One region of the Streptomyces sp. NPDC059008 genome, then DNA from elsewhere that is predicted to be linked to it. Evidence: predicted binding sites of a transcription regulator. Region 1 holds the regulator's gene; the other holds the start of a gene.
The links. The regulator HrcA, encoded in region 1, represses chaperone genes, less so after heat shock. The targets are predictions, from matches to a motif close to TTNGCACTCNGNNNNNCNGAGTGCNAA.

Region 1 (3,203 bases):
GCCGGCGGCGAGGAAGCCGAGACCGCCGGCGCCGCAGACGGCGGCGGCCAGCTCGGGTCCGGAGCCGCCTCCCGCCATCGGCGCCTGCACGATCGGATGGCGGCAGAGATCGGTCAGTGCGGTGGACATGAGCACATCGTGTCACGGGAAACGCCGAGCCCCCGCATCAGGGGCTCGGCGCAGGTACGCGCCTGGGCGCGCCGGCTCGGGCCGTGGCCTACCGCCCGTTGAACGCGTCCTTCAGCCGCGAGAACAACCCCTGCTGCCCCGGCTGGAACTGGCCCGTGGGCCGCTCCTCGCCGCGCAGCTTGGCGAGCCGCCGCAGCAGCTCCTCCTGCTCGGGATCGAGCTTGGTCGGGGTCTGCACCTCGACATGGACGATGAGATCGCCGCGGCCGTTGCCCCGCAGATGCGTCACCCCGCGCTGGTGCAGCGGAATCGACTGCCCGGACTGGGTGCCCGGCCGCACATCGATCTCCTCCACCCCGTCCAGCGTCTCCAGCGGGCACTTCGTGCCCAGCGCCGCCGCCGTCATCGGGATGGTGACCGTGCAGTGCAGATCGTCGCCGCGCCGCTGGAAGACCGGGTGCGGCAGCTCGTGGATCTCGACGTAGAGGTCACCGGCGGGTCCGCCGCCGGGGCCGACCTCGCCCTCGCCCGCGAGCTGGATCCGGGTGCCGTTGTCGACACCGGCCGGGATCTTGACGGTCAGCGTGCGGCGGGAGCGGATCCGCCCGTCGCCCGCGCACTCGGGGCACGGCGTCGGCACGACCGTGCCGAAGCCCTGGCACTGCGGGCACGGCCGCGACGTCATGACCTGGCCGAGGAAGGACCGGGTGACCTGCGAGACCTCACCGCGGCCGCGGCACATGTCACAGGTCTGCGCCGAGGTCCCCGGCGCCGCGCCCTCACCGGTGCACGTCGTGCAGACCACGGCGGTGTCGACCTGGATGTCCTTGGTCGTACCGAAGGCCGCCTCGTTCAGCTCGACGTCGAGCCGGATCATGGCGTCCTGGCCGCGGCGGGTGCGCGAGCGCGGTCCGCGCTGCGAGGCCGTGCCGAAGAAGGCGTCCATGATGTCGGAGAAGTTGCCGAAGCCCGCGCCGAAGCCGCCCGCGCCGCCACCGGCTCCGCCCGACTGCGACAGCGGGTCCCCGCCGAGGTCGTAGACCTGCTTCTTCTGCGGATCCGACAGGACCTCGTAAGCGGCGTTGATCTCCTTGAACCGCTCCTGGGTCTTGGGGTCCGGGTTCACGTCCGGGTGCAGCTCGCGCGCCAGCCGGCGGAACGCCTTCTTGATCTCGTCCTGCGAGGCATCGCGCCGTACGCCCAGGACCGCGTAGTAATCCGTGGCCACTTACGACTCCGCCAGGATCTGTCCGACGTAACGTGCCACTGCGCGTACCGCTCCCATCGTTCCGGGGTAGTCCATGCGGGTCGGTCCGACCACGCCGAGTTTGGCGACTGCCTCGTCGCCCGAACCGTAGCCGACCGTGACGACCGATGTGGACGTCAGGCCTTCGTGGGCATTCTCATGCCCGATACGTACGGTCATGCCCGAGTCCTTGGCCTCGCCGAGGAGCTTGAGCAGCACCACATGCTCCTCAAGGGCCTCCAGCACCGGACGGATGGTCAGGGGGAAGTCGTGCCCGAAGCGCGTGAGATTGGCGGTGCCGCCGATCATCAGCCGCTCTTCGGTCTCCTCCACCAAAGTCTCCAGCAACACCGACAGCACTGTCGAGACCGTGCCGCGGTCGTCCTGTTCGAAGGACTCCGGGAGATCCTGCACCAACTGGGGCACATCCGTGAAACGGCGTCCCACGACCCGGCTGTTGAGCCGCGCCCGCAGGTCCGCCAGCGAGGTCTCGGCGAACGGCGTCTGGCAGTCGATGAGCCGCTGCTCGACCCGCCCGGTGTCCGTGATCAGTACGAGCATCAACCGGGCCGGTGCCAGTGCCAGCAGCTCGACGTGCCGGACCGTGGACCGCGTCAGCGACGGGTACTGCACGACCGCGACCTGCCGGGTCAGCTGAGCCAGCAGCCGTACCGTGCGTCCCACCACGTCGTCGAGGTCGACGGCACCGTCCAGGAAGTTCTGGATCGCCCGCCGCTCCGGGCTGGACAGCGGCTTGACGCCGGCCAGCTTGTCGACGAAGAGGCGGTAGCCCTTGTCGGTCGGGATCCGCCCCGCGCTCGTGTGCGGCTGGGCGATGAAACCCTCGTCCTCCAGGGCTGCCATGTCGTTGCGGACGGTGGCCGGGGAGACCCCCAGCTGATGCCGCTCGGTGAGCGCCTTGGAGCCGACCGGCTCCTCCGTCCCGACATAGTCCTGGACGATGGCGCGCAGCACTTCGAGCCTGCGTTCACTGAGCATCCCGCGCACCTCCAGTCCGGCCGTCCGCCGTTTCGTTACTCCTGGCACTCACGCAAGCCGAGTGCCAGACCCGGAGCCAGTGTACGGCCGGGTAGCACGGCCACGGCAAGGGCGACCTTGCGCGGCGCCCGCCCGATGACCGTGTTCGGCCGATCCGCCGGGCAACGCTATCGCGATGGAGCTAGCGTCTCGGTATGGGCACTGCTTGGGAAGAGGCCGGGTGGGAACAGCTCGGTGACGGTGTCGCCAGGCGCCGGATGCCGGGCTGGGACGAGACGATCGGCGTGATCACCGGCTCGGCCGGCGTCATGATCGTGGACACCGGTGCGAGCATCCGCGACGGCGCGGATCTGCGCCGGGCGATCCGTGGCGTGCTGGGTCGGGAAGTGACGCATGTCGCGCTCACCCATCCGCATTTCGATCATGTGCTGGGCACCGCCGCCTTCGCCGGCGTCGAGGTGTTCGGCGCGGCCGGCCTGGGCGAGCTGCTCCGGCGCGGCAAGGACGAGCTGCGGCACGACGCGATGCGCCACGGCGTCTCGCGGGACGCCGCCGCGGAGGCCGCCGATCTGCTGGTCGCCCCGCACCACCATGTGCACGGCCAGCTGACCGTCGATCTCGGCGACCGGCAGGTGCTGCTCGCCAACGTCGGTCCCGGCCACACCGCCCACGACCTGGCGGTCCTGGTGCCCGGCCGGCACGGCGCCGCCGAGATCGTCTTCTGCGGCGACCTGGTCGAGGAGTCCGGCGAACCGCAGGCCGGCCCGGACGCGCTGCCCCAGCAGTGGCCCGCTGCCCTGGACCGCCTGCTGGCCCTCGGCGGCGAGGA
Region 2 (3,203 bases), on a different contig from region 1:
ATTTCTGGGCTATGGGTACGTGCAGTCGCCCGTGGGGTCGCATAAAGCGATCTTTGTGTGTGGTGAGGTGCGCTGAGCACCGAGTTCGTGCGTCGTCGGTCTCCGGCTGCACGGTAATGGCCAGAGCGGCCGCGGTCATGGTGACTGCCGCCAGGGCCCCGCGGCGCTGTCGCGCGAACCTTCGTAACCGATGACGGGAGGGCGTGACCTGCACCGGAGCGAACTGCGCCACTTCGCGGCGCGGAGGCGTGGGCAGGAGAGGGGCGGGCGGGGCCGAGCGGAGGGGCTGCGGCGTCGGGTCGGTGAATGTGCTGGGCATGAAGGACCGCCTGTGACGAGGGGTTTGCCTTGGGCTACGTCTCACCGTGCCGCAGTCCGCCCGCGCCCGCTCCGGGCTGTGGACGACCCCGCCCTTGTGGACAACCCGGCCACCCGGGAGAGGGAGCCGGGCGGAACAGGCTCACGGCAGCTCGATGCCCAGCTCCCAGCCCGCGTGGGCGTCGACGCACAGGCAGTCCCTGGCGGTGTTGTCGGGCAGTGCGGCGACCGCGTCGAAGAGCACCTCGCGCAGCCGGCCGACGTTCTGCGAGAAGACGGCGAGAACCTCTTCGTGGGAGACCCCGTCACCGGTCTCGGTGCCCGCGTCCAGGTCGGTGACCAGGGACAACGAGGTGTAGCACAGGCTCAGTTCGCGGGCCAGGACCGCTTCGGGGTGGCCGGTCATGCCGACCACCGACCAGCCCTGGGCGGCGTGCCAGCGCGATTCGGCGCGGGTGGAGAAGCGCGGACCCTCGATGACGACGAGCGTGCCGCCGTCGACCGGCTCCCAGTCGCGGCCGCGGGCGGCCGTGAGGGCGGCCCGACGGCCGGTGGGGCAGTACGGGTCGGCGAAGGTGAGGTGGACGACGTTGGGGACGCTGCCGTCCGGCAGCGGATGGCCGTCGAAGTAGGTCTGCGGGCGCGCCTTGGTGCGGTCGACGAGCTGGTCGGGGACGAGCAGCGTGCCGGGGCCGTACTCGGGGCGCAGACCGCCGACCGCGCACGGGCCGAGGACCTGCCGTACGCCGACGGAGCGCAGCGCCCACAGGTTGGCGCGGTAGTTGATGCGGTGCGGCGGGAGGTGGTGGCCGCGGCCGTGCCGGGGCAGGAAGGCGACCTGGCGGCCGGCGATCTCGCCCAGGAACAGCGAGTCGCTGGGGGCACCGTAGGGGGTGTCCACCGTGATTTCGGTCACGTCGTCGAGGAAGGAGTAGAACCCCGAGCCGCCGATGACACCTATCTCCGCGTCAGCCATGCGGGCCACACTAGCGGGAGCGGGTGCCGGTCGGCCCCGTGATCAGCGATCCGGCCGCCTCGTGGAGCACCAGAGGCCCTGAGGCACCGGAGCCACCCGACCACGGCCGGACCCCCGGAACAACCGAACCCCGCCGTCCACGAAGACGGCGGGGTCCGAAGAAGTGCGGGGTGCGGCTCAGGCCGCGGAGCTGGTGCTCGACGTGCTGCTGGAGGTCGCCGCGGCCGGGGTGGAGGACGCGGAGTCGGAGCTGCTCGACGAGGAGCCGGCGGAGTCCGAGGAGGACGTGCCGCTCGACGAGGGGGAGCTCTTCGCGGGGCTGCTGCTGGACGACGCACCGCGGCTGTCGTTGCGGTAGAAGCCGGAGCCCTTGAAGACGATGCCGACTGCGGAGAACACCTTCTTGAGGCGTCCGTTGCAGCTGGGGCACTCCGTGAGCGCGTCGTCGGTGAACTTCTGCACCGCCTCGAGGCCCTCGCCGCACTCGGTGCACTGGTACTGGTACGTCGGCACTTGACTTCCTCCTGGCACTCTCACTCGATGAGTGCTAACGACGCTCCATATTGCAGTATTCCCGCCCGTCAGTCCACCGTGACGGGGATACGGTGACCGACTCCACGTCCGTTCAGGCGCTCGTCAGCTCCCGCTCCCGGTCGTCGGCGGCAGCGGGGGACACAGCCGCGTCTCCCTGGGAGGCGACCACGGTCGAGGAGCGCGGCAGCAGGTGGGCGCGGAGCGCGACCAGTACCACCAGGGCCAGCGCCGTGCCCGCCAGCGGCACCAGGAAGCCGGTGCTCGGGCCGAAGCGGTCCGCCAGCTGGCCGGCGGAGGTGGCCGCGGCCGCCTGGCCCAGCGCGACCGCGCCGGTCAGCCAGGTGAAGGCCTCGGTACGGGCGGCGGCCGGCACCAGCGACTCGACGAGCGTGTAGCCGGTGATCAGGGCCGGGGCGATGCACAGGCCGACGACCAGGCCGACGGCGCCCAGCAGCGGCACGGCGGTCACCGTCCACAGCGGAGTGGTGGCCAGCGCCAGCAGGCCGTAGGCGACCAGCAGCCGGCGTCGCGGGCCGACCTTCCAGGCGATCGCGCCGCAGGCGACCCCGGCGAGCATGTTGCCGCCGGCGAAGATCCCGTAGAGCACGCCGTTGATGCCGGGCTGCCCGATGTCCTGGGTGAACGCGGTCAGCGAGACCTGCATACCGCCGAAGACGGCGCCGATGCCGAGGAACGCCACGATCAGGACGCGGACGCCGGGCACCGACAGCGCCGAGACGCGCGGCCGGTCGCCGGCCCCGGCCCGGTGCACCGGAGGCTGGCTGCGCCGCTGCGAGGCGAACAGCAGCCCGCCGGCCAGCGTCAGCGCGGCCTCGGCGATCAGGCCGGCCGCCGGGTGGATGCCCGTGCACAGCGCGGTCGCCAGGACGGGGCCGACCACGAAGGTGAACTCGTCGGTCACCGACTCGAAGGCGGCGGCCGTCGGCATCAACGGGCTGCCGCCGAGCCGGGAGGCCCAGCGGGCCCGCACCATCGGGCCGACCTGCGGAGTCGAGGCGCCCGTGGGGACGGCCACGGCGAGCAGCGCCCACAGGGGGGCGTGGACGAGGGCCAGGGTGATCAGTGCCGTGACGCCGGCGACGTGGACCAGGACGCCGGGGATCAGTACCGCGCGCTGGCCGAAGCGGTCGGCGAGTTTGCCGCTCTGCGGGGCGAACAGCGCCATCGAGACACCGGTGGCGGCGGACACCGCGCCCGCGGTGCCGTACGAGCCGGTGGTGGACTCGACGAGCAGCACGATGCCGATCGTCAGCATCGCGAAGGGCTGCCGGGCCAGAAAGCCGGGCAGCAGGAATGTCCATGCACCTGGGGTGCGGAGCAGTTGTCCGTAACCGGGACGGGAGTCCTTGACCGC

Region 2: the regulator HrcA is predicted to act here: its motif matches at 1,819-1,845, upstream of ACFWZH_RS25235 (FmdB family zinc ribbon protein).

The regions. Positions count from the first base shown of each region.
Region 1 is NZ_JBHYJC010000004.1:43,124-46,326, reverse strand. It holds gene ACFWZH_RS07945 (nitronate monooxygenase) at 1-129, opposite strand, end outside; gene dnaJ (molecular chaperone DnaJ) at 218-1,357, opposite strand; gene hrcA (heat-inducible transcriptional repressor HrcA) at 1,358-2,374, opposite strand; gene ACFWZH_RS07930 (MBL fold metallo-hydrolase) at 2,569-3,203, shown strand, end outside.
Region 2 is NZ_JBHYJC010000023.1:64,859-68,061, forward strand. It holds gene ACFWZH_RS25230 (S-methyl-5'-thioadenosine phosphorylase) at 461-1,294, opposite strand; gene ACFWZH_RS25235 (FmdB family zinc ribbon protein) at 1,472-1,807, opposite strand; gene ACFWZH_RS25240 (MFS transporter) at 1,920-3,203, opposite strand, start outside.